2 regions of the Ruminococcus sp. RTP21358st1_G6_RTP21358_211008 genome follow, and region 1 is predicted to be linked to the other one. Evidence: riboswitches for the same ligand, from Rfam matches in the RefSeq annotation. Region 1 holds a riboswitch; the other holds the start of a gene.

What was found. Region 1 has a riboswitch for thiamine pyrophosphate ahead of AB5Z12_RS17670 (thiamine-binding protein). Riboswitches for the same ligand answer to the same signal wherever they lie in the genome.
Positions count from the first base shown of each region.
Region 2: linked by a shared signal. The riboswitch ahead of thiD (bifunctional hydroxymethylpyrimidine kinase/phosphomethylpyrimidine kinase) and the one ahead of AB5Z12_RS17670 (thiamine-binding protein) in region 1 are both predicted to bind thiamine pyrophosphate.

Region 1 covers NZ_JBDGDM010000056.1:10,690-27,423, forward strand. Annotated here, with positions in the region: gene AB5Z12_RS17595 (McrB family protein) at 1-678, opposite strand, end outside; gene AB5Z12_RS17600 (DNA cytosine methyltransferase) at 678-2,111, opposite strand; gene AB5Z12_RS17605 (DNA cytosine methyltransferase) at 2,113-3,048, opposite strand; gene AB5Z12_RS17610 (antitoxin) at 3,049-3,246, opposite strand; gene AB5Z12_RS17615 (HNH endonuclease) at 3,387-4,547, shown strand; gene AB5Z12_RS17620 (gamma carbonic anhydrase family protein) at 4,597-5,100, opposite strand; gene AB5Z12_RS17625 (helix-turn-helix domain-containing protein) at 5,386-6,057, opposite strand; gene AB5Z12_RS17630 (alpha/beta fold hydrolase) at 6,326-7,324, opposite strand; gene AB5Z12_RS17635 (MFS transporter) at 7,477-8,829, opposite strand; gene AB5Z12_RS17640 (DUF6783 domain-containing protein) at 8,931-9,023, opposite strand; gene AB5Z12_RS17645 (DUF6783 domain-containing protein) at 8,988-9,122, shown strand; gene AB5Z12_RS17650 (Na+/H+ antiporter NhaC family protein) at 9,217-10,542, opposite strand; gene AB5Z12_RS17655 (ABC transporter ATP-binding protein) at 10,720-11,472, opposite strand; gene AB5Z12_RS17660 (ABC transporter substrate-binding protein) at 11,587-12,594, opposite strand; gene AB5Z12_RS17665 (ABC transporter permease) at 12,587-13,369, opposite strand; gene AB5Z12_RS17670 (thiamine-binding protein) at 13,338-13,634, opposite strand; TPP riboswitch at 13,780-13,886, opposite strand; gene AB5Z12_RS17675 (NUDIX domain-containing protein) at 14,091-14,597, opposite strand; gene AB5Z12_RS17680 (AAA family ATPase) at 14,690-16,174, opposite strand; gene AB5Z12_RS17685 (YkgJ family cysteine cluster protein) at 16,626-16,734, opposite strand, start outside.
Region 2 covers NZ_JBDGDM010000091.1:319-5,830, reverse strand. Annotated here, with positions in the region: gene AB5Z12_RS20510 (AraC family transcriptional regulator) at 293-1,270, shown strand; gene AB5Z12_RS20505 (alpha-glucosidase) at 1,424-3,100, shown strand; TPP riboswitch at 3,172-3,277, shown strand; partial or broken gene thiD (bifunctional hydroxymethylpyrimidine kinase/phosphomethylpyrimidine kinase) at 3,480-4,268, shown strand; gene cytX (putative hydroxymethylpyrimidine transporter CytX) at 4,414-5,512, shown strand, end outside.

The DNA of each region.
Region 1 (16,734 bases):
AATGTTTCCTAATTCCGAGATTGTAAAATTTCTATTTTCAACTTTGGAATCTTTAATTTTAATATATTTCTTTATATCAACTTTCGTATTAGTCGGTAATTTGTAAAATTTGTTGTTTAGCACAGAAAGATGATACTCTCCATTATTTTCATCAGCTGCTCTTATTCCAATACAATCATAGCTCAACCTCTCTTTATGTTTCAAGATCACCAGAAAGTCTCCGGTGTGTAACAACTTTCTAAACTTAACAAAATCCACATCATCACTAGTAATCAATGAAAGTTGTACTTGATCTGCCTGTTCTTTTCTCCTACTTCTTACCACGCTTGCACAAACACAACTTTTTTTATTTTCGTCAAAAATGATTCCGCTTTTCTCATCAGCCTCTAAATATGAAATATTGTCCTGGTAAATGTAAAGTGGGATCTGTGTTATAAAATATTTTTTTAACTGTTCATCTTTTTCACTATAATCGCAGTTAAAATAACCATCAGCCATGAGATACGGGAACATATTCATCTGTTCTCCAGATATTGCTATGTGTGTCTGATTAGTTGTTCTCCCCTCATCCAGGGTATTAGACGCTTCCAGTCTTTTTACCAGTATTCCATCATATTCGTTTGCAGAACACTGTGGAATTATATTCTTTATTACTCTTATTGCTTCTACAAAATTCATCAAGCATTACCGCCTTTCATATAGCCTTTTATCACTTGTGCTATTGCCCTTCCCAAAAGTGGCGGAACAGAATTTCCTATCTGCATATATGTCTTCGTATATGCCCCTCTGAAAAAATAATCATCAGGATAAGACTGTACTCTTGCCGCTTCTCTTGGCGTTAATCCTCTTGCCTGGGTAGGATGTATATACATATTGCAGTCAAATTTCATATGCGCAGTTATCGTTTTACAAACCTTATCATTTTCCAGTTTAAAATATTTATCCTTAAAAATTCCATTTCTTCTGGCATAAGGCATGATATCTGCTATTTTAGGGTCATCTGAACGATCTCCCGGTTCCATTCGTCCAAAAATTTCAATATCCCTGTCATTGTTGTATCTGGCCTTATGATTTGAAACCACATCAATTACTCTGCCTTGATTAATATAAGAAATATAATCATTTGTTTCAGTACAATAATTCTTTTCTATTTTGTATCCACTTTCTATCGAGCCGCTTTCTGTAGAGTTTTTCACTCTTGAAGCTTCCAATTTCCTAAGTCCAAATAAAGCATCACCCAGATTATATTCCGGTATCTTTTCGCTAAGTTCAAATATCTCATTGAAGATTTTCTCATTATCAATTCCAAGACAATTACCTATATATATTAGTCTTTCACGATTTTGAGGCACTCCGAAATTCTTTGCATTTAGTATATGGCACTCTACAGAGTACCCGATTGCACGGAAATCATCTTTTACCTGTTCTGCTACAGATTGCATCCCTTTGACATTTTCCATGACAAAAAATTTAGGCTGAACTTTTTTTACTGCTTCAACATAACTTTTATAAAGATGATTTCTCGGATCGTCTATCAGCCTCTGTCTGTTAGCCATACTAAATCCCTGGCAAGGTGGTCCACCAATAACAATGTCAGCACTTCTTCCATCCAGCAATTCATCAAGCTCGTTTACCACATCTTTTATGTTTCCCAATATAATATGGTCTCTGGGTGTCTCCGGATGGTTATGTGCATATGTATCCACACAACAATCCTGGATATCATTTGCCAAGGTAGTAACAAATCCTTCCTGTGTAAATCCTAACGACAACCCACCTGCTCCGCAAAACAAATCTATCATCTTTAGTGAATCATCATTAACATTTTTTCTGGCGTTTTCAATATAAGTATTACAATATTTGCTTACAGGACATTCATAACACTGCTGTACATTTTCATTACATATAACGGATAATCTTCTGAATGCAGTCATAACTTCTGCATCGTTCTTTACCTCGTCCTTATATAATCTGGCCCTTGCATTAAGGAAGTCCTCTTTTACAGTTTTCGTTACTCTTTCAATACAAATTTCTATATTTTCCTGCTCTTTACTATCAAGTCCTGCTTTTACAAACGCAGTAAACTCACATTTATCGTTTTTGTATTCCATATCAGTCTACCCACTCTCCAAGATTTATAAATGTACTCTTTACCGATTGGGCAACAGCTCTTGACACATTAACTGTAACTGCATTCCCAAATTGCTTATACGCCTGGCTGTCAGACACTGGAATCACAAAAGAATCTTCAAATCCCTGCAATCTTGCACACTCGCGCGGCGTAAGTCTTCTTATCCTTCCCTTTTGTGTGACATAATTATCCTGACATGCTCTGTGCATCTTCGCCATAGTTGCACATAAAGGTCTTGCAATCTCAAGATCTATTTCTGATTTTGCTTTATATCCACCAGTTCCATTAGATAATATTGTGGGTAATATTCTATCTGACAAAAAATACTTATTATCAACTTCCGGCTCTAATAAATCCTGTAAAGTTTTTTTAAGTTTTTCTTTTTGCGGAAATATGAATTTTGCATTCTGGTTGTCAAAACACACTATGTAAGTTCTATTTCTTGTCTGTGGTATTCCATAGTCGGCTGAATTTAATATATCACAAAACACATTATATCCGAGCACGTCTTGTAATACTCTGTGTATTTCTTTATATGTTTTTCCATTATTATGAGTCCGTAAAGAGCGGACATTTTCAAGAATAATCGCTTTCGGCTTCTTTCCTCTTTTAATTTTATCATCCACTATTTCTGCTATTCTAAAAAACAAGGTTCCTCTTGTGTCCTCAAAACCTTTTTGTTGTCCCATCATACTAAAGGGCTGGCAGGGAAATCCCCCTATAAGAATATCACAGTCTGGTATAATTTCTAATGGAATTTCATTTATATCTCCTAAAACAATATGATCACCAAAATTAGCCTTATATGTCTGTACCGCGTACTTATCAAAATCATTTGCCCAGACAATATTATAACCGGTATCTGCAAAACCTTTATCAAGTCCTCCAAGTCCGCTGAAGAGTGATACAACATTCATCTATTCTTCCTCCCCAAGCTTATTATTTTTTATGTACTCTCTGATCCATAACCCAATTTCTACAGAAGCAGTTTTTCCTTCTTTACGCAATAATGTCATAAATTCATCTTTTACTGTCGGTTCAATTGATATTTCTATTTTTGCAGTTTTTATTCTTCCTGCAGGTCTTCCGCAATTATTTTTCTTTATATTCGTCATTAAAATTTCCTCCATTTAATATAGGTATTATATAATGTTTTTATCAGGGTGTAAATAGATTCTTTTATATAATTTTCTGTATACACTTTTCATCTTGTTTGCTATAATATATACAAAATTAAAGAAGGGAATATATGCACATGTATAAATTAATTATTGACCTATTAAATAATTTTCTAAATTATATACATATTCCAGATACTCCACTTAATCCAGATGTTTTCCAGGGTGTATTTGTGAAGAAGCTTTCCAATCAGAATATTATAAAAGAGAAACGAAGAATCAGCGCCAATAATACTATTCTAAAAGTCAACCAGACACATATAGATGTCACAGGAGAACAGGCGAAATTATTTTTCTTTGAAGGTCTGAGTAATACTACAACTCCTCCTCAGAGTATTGACATAGATTTATATGATAATAATTTGAGCTATCTTTGTGCTATCAACAATCCTTTAAGCCGTCTCTCTTCAGATGGAAACACATATTTTTTTCGCCATTCAATTGATGTGCCACCTTATCTATCAAATTGGGATTTAACCCTTCACAGTTCTGCATACAAAAAATACGGACACAAGGGCACGCAAGTTCAGATTAATATACCAGATTCGAAAGAATCCTTTACTTTACTCCAAAGATATGCCTTCCAGGACGATGCTCTTGTCATGCTGAGATATGATTATTTGCGCTACCTTGCCATACTCATCCCCTCAGAGTTGTGCAATCACCTATATTCTATTACTGACACACATGGTTCTCATAATATAAACTTTGCAGTACTAAATCCTTCATATAATTCAGCATTAGCAATTCAATTACAACATCAAATCATTTCAAAAGATGTCATGTATGACGATGCTAAAACAATTGCATTGCAAAATACCCTTAATAATACCCCGAATGCTGGAACAGATATTGAAAGAATTGTAAAAACACGCGTTTCACAAGGCTCCTTTCGAAGACTACTTCTTCTTGAACGTCATTACTGCAACCTTTGCAATATTTCCACAACATCGGTATTACGTGCAAGTCACATTAAAGAATGGTCTGAATCTTCCAGAGAAGAACGTATAGATGCAAATAACGGTTTACTTTTATGTGCTAATCATGATGCTTTATTTGACCGCCACCTAATATCATTTAATCCTGATACTGGAAATATATGTATCTCAGAATCAATTGACAATGAACAGCGAAAAGCACTAAGTATTTCAGAATCAACACAGCTTTCTATGGGCGAATGCATGAAATCATATATGCGTATACACTATAAAAAATTTATAGATAAAGAAAATCAATAGTTTCATTATTGCGAGATGTGACCACATACATCTCGCAATATTAATTTGTTTATAACACTCCCTGCTTCCACATTTCTTCCGCCACACTCACATATTCCTTACTATTCTCCACAATCCCAATCTTCTCTTCCCACGTAAGATTTCTCTTAATCTTCGCAGGGCTTCCCATTACCAGGGAGCCGTCTGGGATGATGGTGTTTTTGGTGACAAGGCTTCCGGCGCCGATGATGCAGTCGCTGCCGATTTTGGCTCCGTCAAGGATTATGGCGCCCATTCCGATTAAAGTGCGGTCGCCGATTGTACAGCTGTGAATTACGGCATTGTGGCCTATTGTGACATTGTTTCCAATGTGGACTGGCAGGTCTCGGCTGACGTGGACTGTGCAGTTTTCCTGGATGTTGGTTTCCTCACCGATTACGATTGGCGCGTCATCTCCGCGGATTACACTGTAGTATAGCACACAGCTGTCACGGCCGATTGTTACATCACCGATGATTACGGACTGCTTCGCAATTTTTGCCGTTTTATCTATTTTTACATTCTTATAGTTCATTTGTTGTTCCCCGATCTGATGATATTTTATGGAATGAATATCAATCTATTTTCATTAATAGTAACATACAAAAAAGAGATTGTATATTCTTTCATTAATATACAACCTCTCAATTTCAATTCACAAGTTACTATTCGCTCTTGATCAGCAGCACGCTTCGCAAAGCATAGAAGTTCATTCACATGATTCTGCGCCGAAATTCTCGTTTTTACTGTGAACTTTATTCACCTAAAACGCTTCTCAGAACGTTAACAATAAGCAGTAACTTACTTGTTTCTTTTTCCCTTACCTAAACAATATCCCTGCTACTTTCTCCAGTTCCCGTCGTTCTTCCACATCATCATAGGACTTCTCCCTGTCGTCTAGTCCTTTCACCACATTTATTGAAAAAAGCCCGTCTTTGTTACAGTAGAAGAAAATTCTCTTCACACCGTTGATTTTAAACCTAGCTTCAGCATTTCCTTCTGGGTAGAGTTTAACCATTTGCATGCGGTCTGAGGATGCAGCTGCGATAAAGGAAATGTAATGTTTTTTCGTCATATCATGATCAATGCAGACGAAGTATTCGGCTTCTACTTTTTCGATAAAAATTTTATGATTCTCGTCAGTTTCTTCTGGGACCGCGGGCGCCAACTGCACGCCGTGGCAATGTATGACAGCTTCGCCCATGGTATGGATCACATTGCCGCATACAGGGTAGACGTAAAATTTTGAGCGGAGCATGTTGGCTGACACATTTGCATTACTCACGGTACTGCCAGAGATCAGTTCTGTGACAGATATGGAAAAAGCGTCTGCAATTGGCTCCAGCAGCGTAATATCCGGATAGCCTTTTCCAGTTTCCCATTTGGAAATTGTTTTGTCTGTGACTCCCAGCTTATCAGCAAGCTGTAATTGTGTCATTTTGTTTCTTTCACGTAATTCTTTAATTATGGTTCTTGTAACATATTGGTTCATAATATCTACCTCCATGTGCAGATTCTATAACAAATTTGACTTTTTGAGTACCTACGCAAAGTAGAGTTTCCTACGCTGATAAACTTCTTTCTTATAATTATTGATTTTTTATGTTCATAAAAATTAACAAAAGCACGCTGTTTTGTCAATTTTTATTTACTTTATAAGCTTAACATTTTTATTTACTTTATAAGCAAAACTTTCTCCTCAACCAGATTTTTTATATTTGATTAAGGAGACTAATTTTCGTTTATAGGCAACGCCAAACTTATTTTTCTTCCAAAAACTTTTCTATTTTATCCCAATATACTTCCATCGTCTCATCCCCGCCACAATATATCTCATGCTTCGTCCCAGGCATGTAAACATACTCGCAAGGGGCAACACCGCGCTTCTTGACTTTTGCTGCGAATTTCTGAAGTGCGCGGACGGATACGAAATCGTCTTTTTCGGCCTGAAAAATAAGGAGTGGGGACTGGAGCATCTTCCAGCCGTGGTATCTTAAATACCAGCTCATTTTTATGGAGGCTTTCAGCCAGCCACAGGATGGTGCACAGGTCTGGAGAAACTGTTTTTCTTTTCTCAGGTCGTTGTACCTTATAAATTTAGGTTCAGAGGTGCCGGCGCTGGTTTGGAAGGTGTCGGTTCCGTCGTAAGGTTTCTGGCCTAAGACATAGGACTCTTCCTTTCCCCAAAAGCATTCTGCATGGGCGATCAGTACGGTCAACGGCCAGGGCACACCTCCGGTGAGCGGTTTGATCATAGGCGAGCTTAATATCACTTTATGAAAAAGAGTGGGTTCCCAGGCTGCGGCGATTGCACCGATTGCACCGCCCATGGAGTGGGCAAAAAGGTTCAGGGGCAGGTCTGGATGTGCCTTTTTGATTTTATGACAGATTTTTAGAAAATCACGCACGTAACGTTTCCAGATATCAATATGTACCAATGAGAAATCTGCTGTCAGGCGGTAGCTTTGGCCGTGTCCCATATGTTCTGGCATGTATACATGATAACCAGCCTGTAAAAAATAGTAAATCATCTCCTCATATTTTGGCGCACCTTCTGTGAAGCCGTGGCTGATTACCACCACCCCTTTTGGATCATCTGCCAGATAACGTTTCACATGGATTTTTCCTATAATTCCATTTTTCTCATGGTAAATGTCTTCTGCTCCCGGAATGTACCCATCCCGGCAATGAGCCTTTAAATAAGGTTCCACCTCATTTTTCACAGCATCTAAATATTCGTTTTCCTGTATTATTTTCATTTCAAAACTCCCCTTACAAGCAGCTTATAAAATCATAAAAAACAATCATCACGATTCACACATTCCTGATAACACAACTCATTCAAAAGTATCTTTGAAAAAGGTGTACTGCGACATGTGTTACAATTTACGAGAGTCTTAATACTTTATTACTATCCCCCAATAATCCCATTAATCTTCTTCTCATTATAAAACACCAGAATAATTCCGCCCACCATACAAAACACCGCTGCGCCAAAGGCTGCGATTCTATAACCAGTTCCCTCTCCTGCTCCAATCGTAGAAACAGCAGTAAAGATCAGCATGGAAAGACTCTGGCCCAGTTTGAATGCAAAGGTTCTTGCCGCATAAAACATTCCTTCCCTGTTGCTTCCGGATGTGATGGAATCACTCTGGGCGATATCTGCCACAACCGCCTGGGGCAAAATTCCGAAAATCGCCATCGGCAGCGCTGCCACCACCGTCAGGATCAATCCCTGTACGGTTTCCGGAATAAAGCTCATTTTTCCCATAAATCCTGTATAGAAATAAGCCAAACTGAATACAGCAAATGCAAATAGAATCATCTTTTTCTTACCCAGTTTCGGGGTAAGCTTATTTACCGGAATGTAAAATACCAAAGACAATGCTGTCATCCCCACAAAATACAGGGTTGTCATCGTCTCCGGCAGCTTCAGAAGGCTGGTCACAAAGAAAGGCAGACCTGTCTGAAACATGGTAAGGGCGATCCAGTAAAAAATATCGGAGCCCACAAATTTACAAAATTCTCCATTCTTAAACGTAGCAGTCAGGGAACGAAAAGCAGACTCTTTTGCTGGAACTGTGTCCACGTAATCCTTTTCCCGAATGCAAAATACCGGTATCAGCATGCAGATAAATGCCACCACTGCCATCAGCGTGAAGGTGACACGGATGGCGCCAACACGTCCAAATGCCGGGATAAATGCACCCCAGATAGTTGGTGCCAGGTATGCAACTGCAGTTCCTGCAATGAATGTAAAGGAAATCACCGTAGAAATGTTAAGCCGCTCCTGCTGGGTATGTCCAAGCTCCGGGATCAAGGCATTATACGGTGTACAATAAGCTGTTATGGAAAGGTAATAGGCCAGAACCATCACCAGCAAAAACGCTGCATTGAGCCAGCTTTTCTCATTGATCGGGGACCAGAACACCAGCACTGTGGAAAGTGCCAGAGGCAAGGACGCCCATTTCAGGAATGGAATTCGCCGTCCATCTTTGGCTGTACACCGGTCCGACCAGGACGCGATCATAGGATCTGTAAAAGCATCAAAAATTCTCCCGAAGGCTGTGATTCCTCCGATAATAGTGAAAATGCCAAGCACCACCAGTCCCTGTGGAATAAATACGTTCTGCCCCTGGCTGATGGCGGTTTCATCTGGCTGATAAAAATACACAAGCCAGTTTGAAATGATTCCGGACAACATTGCCCATCCAAACTGACCTGCTGCAAACTGCCATATTTTTGCTGTTGTAAGTTTCTTCATCACGTACTTACCTCCTGCTTCTTTATATAATGATAGTATCATTTTTGTGCCCGCTTCACAATATACGAATCATTACTATTGCACAATTTTCACAGAATTTATTACTGTTTTATAGGTAATAATTTACTTGCAAGTGTTTGAAAAAGGCTTTCTGCAAGATGTGCGTCACAATTTGTGGAAGATTTTATCCGGATGAGGGCGCCATAGCGGGCAGCAACCGAATTCGGGTAGAATATACCGCAAAGTGGGCGTGCAGATTGCGGATTTTATTCAGCATTCCACAGCCACTTTAATTACGCCATCTCTCTTATTTTCAAAGAGCTCATACGCTTCCTCAATTCTGCAGAGCAGATAGGTATGTGTGAGCACAGGCTTAGGCTTCTCCATTCACTGTCTGCCATCCGGAACTTTCATGGTAAATATAAAAGCAAGTGAACTAAGCAGCAGCATATAAGGATACAGCAGCATTGGAAGTATATCAAATGCACTGACCACTTCTCCTAAACTGGCTGCAGCAGAAACAGCAACCAGCATTTGCGCTCCGTACGGTAAAATACCCTGAAAAATACAGGAAAATGTATCCAGGATAGAAGCAGCTTTTCTGGCGCTGATACCGTAATCCTTTGACATTTCTTTTGCAATCGGGTTCGCCATAACGATCGCAACTGTATTATTGGCAGTTGCAATATCCATTAGCCCAACTAACAGTCCCATTCCCAGGAGCCCGCCTTTTTTTCCTTTAAACACTTTCTTTATCCAGTATAATAAAGCGGAAAATCCACCATACTCCTTGATCAGGGCACAGATTGCAGCTACCAGAATCGCAACCATACTGGTTTCAAACATCCCGGCAGCACCGGTTCCCATATTTCCGATCAGGTCTGTGGGTGCTATCATTCCTGTTGCAATCATAATAACTGAGCCACTTAGAATACCTGTAATCAGCACGAAAAATACATTAAATCCGATGATTCCACCTATAAGAACCAGAATATAAGGAATGATCTGTATTAAATCATATTTTTCTTCGATGAATCCACCATTATAATTTTTAACAGACAAAACCAGCAGAATAATAATGCTGGCAATAGCAGCTGGCAGTGCAATAAAGAAATTCTCCTTAAATTTATCTTTCATTTCACAGCCTTGTCCATTACATGCAGCAATGGTTGTGTCTGATATAAATGACAGATTATCTCCAAACATGGCGCCGCTCATGACGGAACCAATACAAACCGGCAGTGCAAATCCGGATACTCTTGCCACTGCAACTCCAATTGGAACGATCAGCGTAATTGTTCCTACAGAGGTACCCATTGCAAGAGAAACAAAACAGCTGACCACAAAAAGCACAACAACTGCAAACTGAGGCGGAACCAGTGACAAAATAAAATATGCAACACTGTTTGCAGATGTTCTTCCGACTATACCTACAAAAATACCTGACAGCATAAAAATTATGATCATTGTAATAATGTTAGGATCACTGATTCCCATCCCCATAACTTCCAGCTTATCATCCAATTTAAGCTCGCGGTTCTGTATACAGGCAACAAGTAATGCAACCAGAAATATAACGACAACGGGAATTTTATAAAATCCCATCTCGATATCCAGACCATACTCAAATAATATGCCAAGCCCCAGATACAAAACAACAAACACTACTATAGGAAGCAGTGCTTTTCCATTTCTTTTTTCATTTTTCCTCATCCTACATTTTTCTCCTTCTTCGTTATAGTACTAATAGTACCATTTTTGTGCCGGCTTCACAATAGCACGTCAACTGGATATTTTACATAAAAAGTCCCGGCAGGCTTCTGCTTCTGAGCGCTCAAACTCAGGTAGTATGAAACCTGCCGGGAAGTTTTATTTTCATCAACCGAAAAACTACAGCTTGCTGATAATCTGTCTCTTATATTCCAAAAATTCTTCTGACAATGCAAAATCCGCTGCCCTTGGTTTTCTCTCCTGGATCACGATCTCATCTTTGATGGTTCCCGGAGTTCCGTTCAGGATGTAAATCCTGTCGGACAAAAGAATGGCCTCGTCAATATCATGGGTGATAAACAAGGTGGACAGATCAATATGCTGCATAACCTCCAGATACCACTTATGCACACTGGCCTTGGTCAGCGTGTCCAAGGCACTGAAAGGCTCATCCAGAAGGGCAACTCCGCTGGAACTTAAATAAGTTCGAAGCAAAGCCGCACGCTGTCGCATACCGCCGGACAGCTGGCTTGGATACTGATACTGGGTGCCTTCCAGACCAAATTCTGCAAAAAGCGGATTGGCCTTTTCCCTGGCTTCTGCTTTCTTCACGCCTTTCAGTACAAGGGGAAGTGCTACATTGTCGATCACTTTCTTGTGAGGAAGGAGAAGATCCTTCTGCAGCATGTAGCTGATGCTTCCAGGTGTGGAAGTCACATCCTGATCTTTCAGATAGACCTTTCCTTCATCAGGCGGGATAATACCGGAAAGCACATTGAACAATGTGGTCTTTCCGGAACCGCTGACTCCCAGAAGGGAAACCAGCTCACCCTGCTCCAGATGAATGGAAATGTCCTCCAAAACTTTTTTTTCACCGTATGTTTTTGAAATATGTTCTGCTCGTAAAATTACTTTATTTTGTTCTGATGACATATTCGTTCCTTATACACAGCGCTACTTCCATAACCAGTTCCATTTTCCGCAATAATTGGGGTAAATTTGCCTGACAGAATAGCTCTATGCGTTAATTTCTTTCTCTTTCATTCCTTACTGTGGAAGATACTCGTTAGAAAATCCGACTCCAGTAAGATCCTTGTCGCAAAGCTGGTTCTCATACAGCCATTTGTAGAATGCATTCCATCTGTCTGCATCAATTACGCCCCAGCTTTCTGCATCGTCAATGTATTTTGTGGAAAGGAATTCCTGGCTCTTCTTTACAAGATCTTCAGCATCCTTCAGAGAGCCTGTATTATCGCCGTCAATGAGGATCTGTGCTGCCTCATCCGGATTCTCTGCTGCAAACTCATATCCCTTTGCAGTTGCTTCCATAAATGCTTTCGCCTGATCCGGATTCTCAGCAAGATAGTCGTTATTTGCAATGATAACCGGTGTGTAGTAGTCAAATACAGGATTGATATCAGAGAATGCAAAATAGTCGCAGTCTACACCTTCTACGTCAGCATTGATTCCGCCCCAGCCCTGGAATACCCAGATGGCATCCGTCTGCTTGGCAGCAAGTGCTGCAGGCTCATCTGTAATATCATTAGGGATCAGGGTAACCTGGCTGAAATCTCCACCGTCACCATTTACAACATTTTCCAGCATAGCAAGCTCGATTGGGGAATCCCATGTGGAATAGGTTTTTCCGGTAAGTCCGGCTGGTTTGTCAATTCCGTCACCTTTTCGGGAAAGGATTCCGGAGGTGTTGTGCTGAATGATTCCTGCAACTGCTGTGATTCCAAGAGGCTCGTCAAGTGCAAGGGAAGCAGCCATGGTATCCTGGGCTTCGATTGCAAACTGAGCCTGACCTGCTGCGCACATAAGGGCTGCACCATTTTCCGGTGGCTGAACGATTTCTACATCAAGACCAGCTTCTTCGTAGTAGCCTTTTGCCTGTGCTACATAAAGTCCGGTGTGGTTGGTATTCGGTGTCCAGTCCAGGCAGAATGTGATTTTCTCCTGTGCACCATCTTCTGCGTATACACCTGTAGGAACTGCAAGCACCATAGCTGCCGCTGCAACTGGTGCGATTACTTTTTTCAGATTCTTATTCATTATTTTTCTCCTTTTCTACCTGCAGCCATGGCATTGTGATCCGGCTGACAATATTTACTGCCAGAAGAAGTAAAAGGCTGATGATCACAATGAAGATAATGACTGCAAACATTTTATCAAAAGAATATGCTTTTTTTACACGGGTCATATAAACACCAAGTCCGTTAAATCCACCCAGCCACTCAGAAACAACTGCTCCTACAACTGCATAGGAAGCAGATATTTTCAGCCCGGAAAAAAACTGGGGCAAAGCACCTGGAAATTTCACATGGCGGAAAATCTGTGCCCGGCTGGCTCCCATGGCCTTCATCAGACGAATGGCATCCGGATCCACACTTTTATATCCATCCAGCAGTCCGATTGTAATTGGGAAAAAAGTGGTGATCACAACCAGAGTGATCTTCGGTGCCATTCCAAATCCCATCCAAAGCACCAGAATTGGCGCAATGGCAATGGTCGGTATGGTCTGCGTAATGATCATGATCGGATAAAATGCCTGATCCATTACACGGAACCGATCCATCATAGTTGCAAACACAAATGCCAGCGCGATTCCAATGAGAAGTCCGTAAAAGGATTCCAGCAAAGTGAATTTCGCATGGAAAAGTATGGTTGGCAGATCGCCAAACAGGGCTGTCAGCACTGCTACCGGAGATGGAAGCATGTAGGAGGGAACAATTCCCGAAATGCTTACCACTTCCCAGCCAAGCAGAATCACGGCCATGGCTGCAATTGGAGGTATCTTACTGGTGATGTTTGGTAACTTTCTTTTCAATGGTAAGTACATCCCCTTCTGGTTTATATGCAATTTTAACATATACGCTCATAGCCTTGCAGCCTGCGCGCTCAGCTACATGCTGACACTCTTTTACAATATCCATCAGCTGGTCGTAATCACCTTCAATGGTGGTCTCAAATGGTCCTACATAATAGTTCAGACCAGTGGATCTGATGTAGGCGATCACCTCGTCTACAATGCGGATAACTTCCTCTTCATCCTGTACATTTGGCAGTACCTGAATTGCTACACTTGCGTTCATTTTCTTTTCCTCCTATTTTCTGTCCCATAAACAGGACTTTGCGTTAAAAATCGAATAAGAACCATTCTTGAAACTGTGACGGAACTGAACAGGCTCTGTCAGTCAGTATGAAAAAAGAGCACCTGCCATCCAGACAAATGCTCCTAATTACATCGTTAAACACTTCCTACACTGGCATGATCCAACAGGTTAAAAGGGTCTAAGGACTACCTTACTCTCAGCTTCTCAATTGAAACTCCCCTGGTCTTTATTCAGATTTCGTTGCTTATTATAATACACCTTTCTTCAAATTACAAGAAACTATTTTTATCTCAATTATATTTTACATACCCTTAACAGAATTGTACTGCTCGCAGTCTGACCAGCACGCTCTAATTAATATTCCCATTTCATCAGAATTCGTAAAAAAAATCTCCCTGCATATCACAGTTATTTCCTGCAGAATATATAATAAATCTACAGATTCTCAAAGGCAGCCTGAATACTGTCATAGTGCAGGAATTTTCCCTGGGCTGCAAATTCCTTGATCTGATTCAGAGTGGCAAACATGTGGCCGTCTGTCTCTTCTTCCTGAAGGTGTAGATCTTCTTCTTTCACATCCATCACAAAGCGGTAAACATCTACGAAATAGTTGTCTCCCTCCCCTGGATTCTCTCTTTTGTAAGTAAAAAGATAGCCGCCCTGCGCACCGCTTACATCAAGGCCTGTCTCCTCTTTCACTTCGCGGAGTACAGCATCATAAGAAGATTCCCCTGCCTGTGCTGCACCGCCGGAAACTTCCCACCAGCCTGGTGCCCAGGCTTTTGTCATCACACGTTTGGTAATGAGAAACGTACCATCTGGTCTTGCCACTACTCCAAGTACGGTGAGATGGTATTCCCCGTCTTTTAAGCACCAGTCGTTTCGCTTCATGGTGCGGCCTGTAGGTTTCTTGTTAATATCATAGATGTCCCAGAATTCCAATTTTTATCACTCCTGTTATATGTTTCTCTTGTATATTTTTATATTATGATTATTTTGCGAATATTGTTATCGAATATAATAATTCATCTTTTCTATTTCAGAAGTTCCTCCACCATCTCTCTGGTATACTCTACCTTCTCTACATGGTTGACCTCGATCTGATACAGTGCATTTGCCGCAATGTGCTCTGCTGCCTGCTCCAGATCACGAATACCTGAAGTATTGGAATAACGCTGGATGATTGCCTCCAGCGCCCCCTCTGTGATAATGCACTCACTCTCTTCCATATGCATTCTCTTAAGAACTTTCGGAAGAGAGAATCTGGAAAAGATTACTTTCTTCTCCTCAGCTGTATAATCCGGAATATCAATTACTGCGAATCTGGACATCAGCGGTGCACTGATCTGGTCACGGTCATTTGCAGTAGCAATTGGATAAACACCGCCAGTTGGGATCATACACTCCATATAGTTATCTGTAAATCCAAGATTGTCCAGAAGGGTAAGAAGTACGTCTGCCGGATTTCCATTTCCTTTGCCGGAATTTGCCTTATCAAGCTCGTTAATAATAAATACCAGATTAGAGGCACCAGCCATGGAAAATGCCTCCATAATAATTCCGGGCTTTGCATTTGCGTAAATACGGGGGCTTCCGGTAAGCTGCTTAGAGTCGTTAATTGAGCTCATGTCCAGCGTAGTCCACGGAAGTTTCAGGATTCTTGCAACTGCATAGGCTATCTGGGATTTGCCAGTACCGGCAGGTCCGATCAGAAGAAGTCCGTAGGCCGGAAGGGTATGTGTACGGTTGATCTGGATAATCGTCTCGATAATACGTTGTTTCACACGCTCCATTCCATAAAGCTCTTCATCCAGGATTCTCCTTGCCTCAACAGGATCGATTGCTTCAAAATAATTGTTCTTCCACTGGATATTCAACATAATAGAAAGAGCCCTCTGTGCATGATGGCGCTCTTCCTGGGAAACTTCACTGGATCTTGCCACTGCCAGATTTCTTCTGGTCCAGAGTCTGATATTATCCGGCAGTGTTTTGCCTGCGCAGGTCATAAAATCGGTAATACTCTGAATGCTGGTAAGCTTCATCTCATCACCGTTTTCCTCCTGTTCCTCATCCTCTTCTGCCTCAGCAGGTGCATTACTCTCCAGAAGTCTCTCAATCATAAACTGCAGAAAGCCATCCTCTGCAGAAAGCTTTGTGCCGCCGCCAAAAGCAGTTTCGCGAATGCGGTATACCGCATATCCGTCCTCCCTGTTAGTACCAGACAAACGTACATTGATCCTGCTGTCTCCCAGCCATTTCAAAAGACTGGTAAATCTGGAATCAATTTTCACCACATCTGCTGTATGGTTACCGTCTTCTTCCTTAAAATCAAAAGCAGTACGGTTTACCGGATTGGTAAACACACCGCAGGAATGATGTTTCCACTGTCTCTCTTTATTGTCAAGCACCATGATCGGCTGCTCCGGTGAAGGCTTCGTATGGCTGCTGTGAAATGTTGTGTAAGTACACTTTGCCTCCGCTTTACTTGCAGAAGCACCGCTGAAATCAAATACTGGCATAGCTTTTTCCTCTTTCCTGTGTATTTAAAGGGATATATTTCTCTAATTTCTCTTATCTACTATAACAACATTTTTCTCTAATGTCCAGAATGAGTTGGCCTGTTTCATAATGCAGCATTGTCTTGTATTATTGTTCACTTTGTGACCAGTAACTATCTTATTTTTTATATATCTTGGCATTTCTTAGTTTTTTACAAAAAATCTCTTGCCAAAATGGAGAAATTCGTGTATTCTATTATACGGACTACTTTTCAACAATTTGATTTTCACTTAACATTTGATATATATTTCTGATTTTTAGTGCGCAGACACCATAGTCCCTCCCAAAGCTTCTAATGGAATACTGCAATCTAAAAATAAAAGACTCCCGGGCGCTCTAGAGCGTGTCTGAAAAAGCTTTCTGTAAGATTTTTCAAACAGGCTCAAGTGTTCCGGGAGTTTTTCTATTCAATTATGCCAGACTTAACAGCTGCTTTCCTTCTGTCAGTCTTTCTTCAAACTGCTCATAGAAATCTCTGCCCACTTCATATGTTTTCATATAAAAACGATTCACCACATAT
Region 2 (5,512 bases), on a different contig from region 1:
CGACTTGATTACTTTACCATAAGTTCAGTCATTTGTCAATAGTTAATTCAAATTTTCTGAAAACTATTTTATTTTTCAGTATTTCAGAAGCAATTCCTTGCGACAGCTTGTTTACTATACCACTGCCGTAAGGAATCGTCAAGCACTTTTTACAAAAAAATTTATATTTTTTTATAACATTATTTTCAAGATCCTTTTTCTTCAATCATTGACTTTCGCCCTCAGACATGATAGCGTCAATACATATAACAAATTCATTATTTTATACCCTTTCCCCAGTTTGGAGGTTTCTATGTATCAACAGCAATCACCAGCATTAAAAGAAACAAATCCTCATGGCTCCCAGGCTTTTCCCTGTGCTTTTTACCGTTTAAAACTAAGCGGACACGGAATCCTAGTCAAGCACCATTGGCACGAGGAGGTCGAGATTATTTACTTTCCCGGTGGAACCTTCACCTTAGATATTAATATGGAAACATTTGATGTATCTTCAGAATGTTTTTATTTTATTAATCCCGGCGAACTGCACAGCATACGTGCACGCTCAAAAGAAGTCTCCATGGAATACGCTGTCGTTTTCCAACCGGAACTGCTCTGCTCTCCTTTTTACGATACGGTTCAGACTCAGCTTGTCCAGCCATTGCAAAACGGACGTCTGATTTTTCCAAGATGTATTTCTGCAAACCATCCTGTTTTTCCTATTATAAAGGAGCAGTTCCAGAACATCACTAACGCATTTTACCGCTGCAGCTTTTCTGAACAATTGGAAGAGCTTCATGATTCCTTACATATAAATTTATTCCGCGCTTCTGGAAATGCCATTGTCGGCCTGGCAGATCAGCTTCTGATCAAGGCTTCCCTGTTAAATATTTTTGCAGATTTTTCCAATCGCCAGCTTTTTTCCCAGACTGAAAAATCTGATGACCACAGGGTCGAGACCATAAAAACCACAATCACTTACATCCGCGACCATTACCAGGAAAAAATTTATATCCGCGATCTGGCATCCCTGATCGGACTCAATGAGCAATACTTTTGCCGTTTTTTTAAAAAAGCAATCGGCATGTCTCCCATAGAATACCTGAATGAATATCGCATCCGCCAGGCAGTACGTTTATTAAAAGACAGCAGTCTTCCAGTGACCGAGATATGTCTGGACTGTGGTTATAACAATATGGGGAATTTTCTCAGAGAATTTCGCAAATATACAGGAACCACACCTCTGCAATATCGGAAACACAGCCAGGGGATTGAGAATCCTTCCTTATAAAACACGCTTGCCCCCCTATGTACGAAATGATTTTCCAAACAATCTCTGGTCAAAATTTCGTATTTTTTAATCAAATTAAGGGAAGTATTTTCTTTTTCATGTATGTATAATGTACTTAGTTCAAAGATAATCATTATATATAAGGAGACATAAATGAATAGCACGAAAAAAAAATGGTGGCAGGATAAAGTAGCCTATCAGATTTATCCGAAAAGCTTTTATGACACAAACGGTGATGGAATCGGCGATCTGCCGGGAATTATTGAGAAACTGGATTATTTAAAGGAGCTGGGGGTTGACATTGTCTGGCTTTCCCCCTGCTATCGCTCCCCTCTTGCCGACCAGGGATACGATATTTCCGATTATTACGACATTGACCCGCGATTCGGAACTATGGAGGATATGGACCGCCTTATCGCAGAAGCAAAGAAGCGGGACATGTATATTGTCATGGATCTGGTTGTAAACCACTGCTCTGATGAGCACGAATGGTTTAAAAAAGCCTGTAAAGATCCGGATGGAAAATACGGCCGTTTCTTCTATTTAAGAGACAAAGAAGATGGTAAGCTTCCTACTAACTGGCGCTCCTATTTCGGAGGTTCGGTATGGGAGGATCTGCCTGGCACCAACAAACAGTACCTTCATGTTTTTCATAAAAAGCAGCCTGACCTGAACTGGGAAAATCCAGAGCTCCGTGAGGAAGTATATAAAAATATTAACTGGTGGCTGGACAAGGGTCTTGGCGGTTTCCGCATTGATGCTATCATTAATATCAAAAAAGCTCTTCCTATGCATGATTATGAGCCTGATCGTGAGGACGGACTCTGCAGCATTAATAAAATGCTGGAGGAAGCTTCCGGAATCGGAGAATTTCTTGGAGAAATGCGTGACCGCACCTTCAAGCCTCACGATGCTTTTTCCGTAGGTGAGGTTTTCAACGCAAAAGACGAAGAGCTCCCGGATTTTATTGGAAACAATGGTTATTTTTCTTCTATGTTCGACTTTAACGAAACCATTTTCGGAGGTTCTGAGAAAGGCTGGTACGATTGCAAAGAAATCACACCTGACGACTACAAGCGCTGCTGTTTTGAGACACAGGCCAAAATGGGGGATTTCGGATTTGTTTCCAATATTATCGAGAATCATGACGAGCCTCGCGGTGTCAGTCACTATATTCCAGAAGGTGATTGCTGTGACACAAGCAAAAAAATGCTGGCGGCATTGAATTTCATGCTTCGTGGACTTCCCTTTATTTATCAGGGACAGGAGCTTGGCATGGAAAATATCCCGTTCAAATCTATTGACGAGGTAGATGATATTTCAACTCTGGATGAATATAAAGTTGCACTTGACGCCGGACTTACCCCGGAAGCAGCTTTGAAAGCTGTTGCCCGCCGCAGCCGCGACAATGCCCGTACCCCCATGCAGTGGACTGGTGAAGAAAATGCCGGATTTACAGCTGGTACACCGTGGCTTCGGGTAAATTCCAATTATACCGCAATTAATGTGGAAAAAGAGACGATTGATCCAAATTCCGTACTTAATTTCTATAAGAAACTGATCGCTCTTCGCAAGGATCCGGAATATAAAGAAACCGTTGTGTATGGTGCTCTGGAGCCATTTATGGAAGACCGGCATAATTTAATGGCATACTACCGTAAAGGAGATAAAACTTTACTTGTGGTTGGCAATTATCAGTGGGATGAGCAGGAAATTACACTTCCATCAGAATGCAAAAAGGTGCTGATCAATAACTACCCGGATATGGTTCTGGATGGAAATTCAGTTAAGCTGCATGGATATCAGGTGCTGGTTGTGGAGTTAGCGTAAACGATTTTCACGCTTGGTATTTATTGTATTCCAACACCTTATTGACAATTTTTCCCATTATTACTATAATAACAAAAGAACAGGGGAGCTTGTACACAGGCTGAGAGGAAATTGTGAATTTCGACCCTTTTACCTGATGCGGATAATGCCGCCGTAGGAAGTCATCATGGGTTTGATTTTTTTCGGAGACACCTCATTGGGGTGTCTCTTTTTTCATATGGCAGCAATGCAGCGTTCGGCTGGGGGCACCACTTTCGGACGCTATATAAAATTAATGCATACATAACAACAGTGCCGGTTTGTAAAAAGATTTTTTCACGTTATAACTCATAACTCGTGGAAACTGCTTCAAACAAGGCCAAGAGAAAGGAAGAAAATTATGAGAACAGCATTAACAATCGCTGGAAGTGACTCCAGCGGAGGCGCCGGTATCCAGGCTGATATCAAGACAATGATCAGCAATGGAGTATATGCCATGAGTGCGATTACCGCACTTACCGCACAGAATACTACCGGTGTAACAGGTATTATGGAAGCAACGCCAGAATTTCTGGCCGACCAGCTGGATAATATTTTTACAGATATTTATCCGGATGCAGTGAAGATTGGAATGGTATCTTCCAGCGCATTGATTGAAACCATTGCGAAAAAACTTCGCCAGTATGAAGCAAAGAACATTGTAGTAGACCCGGTTATGGTCGCTACAAGCGGAGCCAAGCTGATCAATGATGAAGCCATTGAAGCCCTTAAAAGTCAGCTTCTTCCAATGGCCACAGTCCTGACACCGAATATTCCGGAGGCAGAGGTTCTGTCCGGAATGAAAATAGAAACTGCCGAGGATATGATCAAAGCCGCTGCTGCCATCGGGGAGAAATACAGCTGTGCAGTGCTTTGCAAGGGTGGTCATCAGCTGAATGACGCCAATGACCTTCTGTGGCGCGAAGGCAATTACAAATGGTTCCAGGGAAAGCGGATCAACAATCCAAACACTCACGGAACAGGATGTACCTTATCCAGTGCCATTGCTTCTAATCTGGCAAAGGGATTTGACCTGGATACTTCCGTGGAGAGGGCAAAGAAATATATTTCCGGAGCACTTGCTGCTATGCTGGATCTTGGAAAAGGCAGTGGTCCTATGGATCACGGATTTGCAATAAAAAATGAATTCACACTGTCACATGACGAGATTACGGCAGAAGCCGCTGTCTTCACAAATGGGGAATCAGGCGTGTCAGCAAAACAAGCAGCCTCTGTCACTGCAGATTCTGAACTCTCAACCGTAAAACCGACACCAGATAAGGAGGCGAAATAACATGACCGAAAAACGTACTTCCATTTTTGAAAACGGCCTGATCTGGTTTGGCGCTGGTGTTTCCCTGGCGGAAATCCTCACTGGAACCTATTTTGCCTCACTTGGCTTTAGAAAAGGTCTTCTTGCCATTATCATCGGACATATTATTGGCTGTACCATGCTTTTCCTCGCCGGAGTAATTGGCGGAAAAACACGCCGCAGTGCAATGGAAACCGTAAAAATGAGCTTTGGGGAAAAAGGCGGGATTTTCTTCTCCTTCCTGAACGTACTTCAGCTGGTTGGCTGGACTGCCATTATGATCTACGACGGAGCTCTGGCCGCAAACGGTGTGTTACATACCGGAAGCTGGGTATGGTGTCTGGTAATCGGTGCACTGATCGTACTGTGGATTTTTATCGGCATCACAAACCTTGGAAAAATCAACACCATCGCTATGGCAGCACTTTTTATCCTTACACTGGTACTCTGCAAGCTCATCTTCTTTGATGGCGGGACTGCACTTGCCATTGGCGAGGAAGCCATGTCCTTTGGTGCTGCGGTTGAGCTTTCTGTTGCAATGCCACTGTCCTGGCTGCCGCTGATCAGTGATTATACCCGCGAGGCGAAGGAGCCAGTGAAAGCAACTGCTGTAAGCTCTATTGTTTACGGTCTTGTAAGCTGCTGGATGTATGTAATCGGTATGGGTGCAGCGATTTATACCGGTGAATCCGACATTGCTCAGATTATGGTGAAAGCCGGACTGGGAATTGCAGGCCTTCTGATCATTGTATTTTCCACTGTTACCACCACATTCCTGGATGCTTACTCCGCCGGAATTTCATCTGAATCTGTATTTTCCAAAATTAATGGAAAATATGCCGCAATTGCCGTAACCATCATCGGAACAATTGCTGCAATTGTATATCCAATGGACAACATTACCGATTTCCTGTACCTCATCGGTTCTGTATTTGCACCGATGATCGCCATTCAGATTGCAGACTTCTTCCTGCTGAAACGTGCTGACAGTCTGGGCGAATCGGTTGACATAACAAATGCGGTAATCTGGGTGATCGGATTTGTGCTGTACCGAATTTTAATGAGAATTGATATTCCTGTGG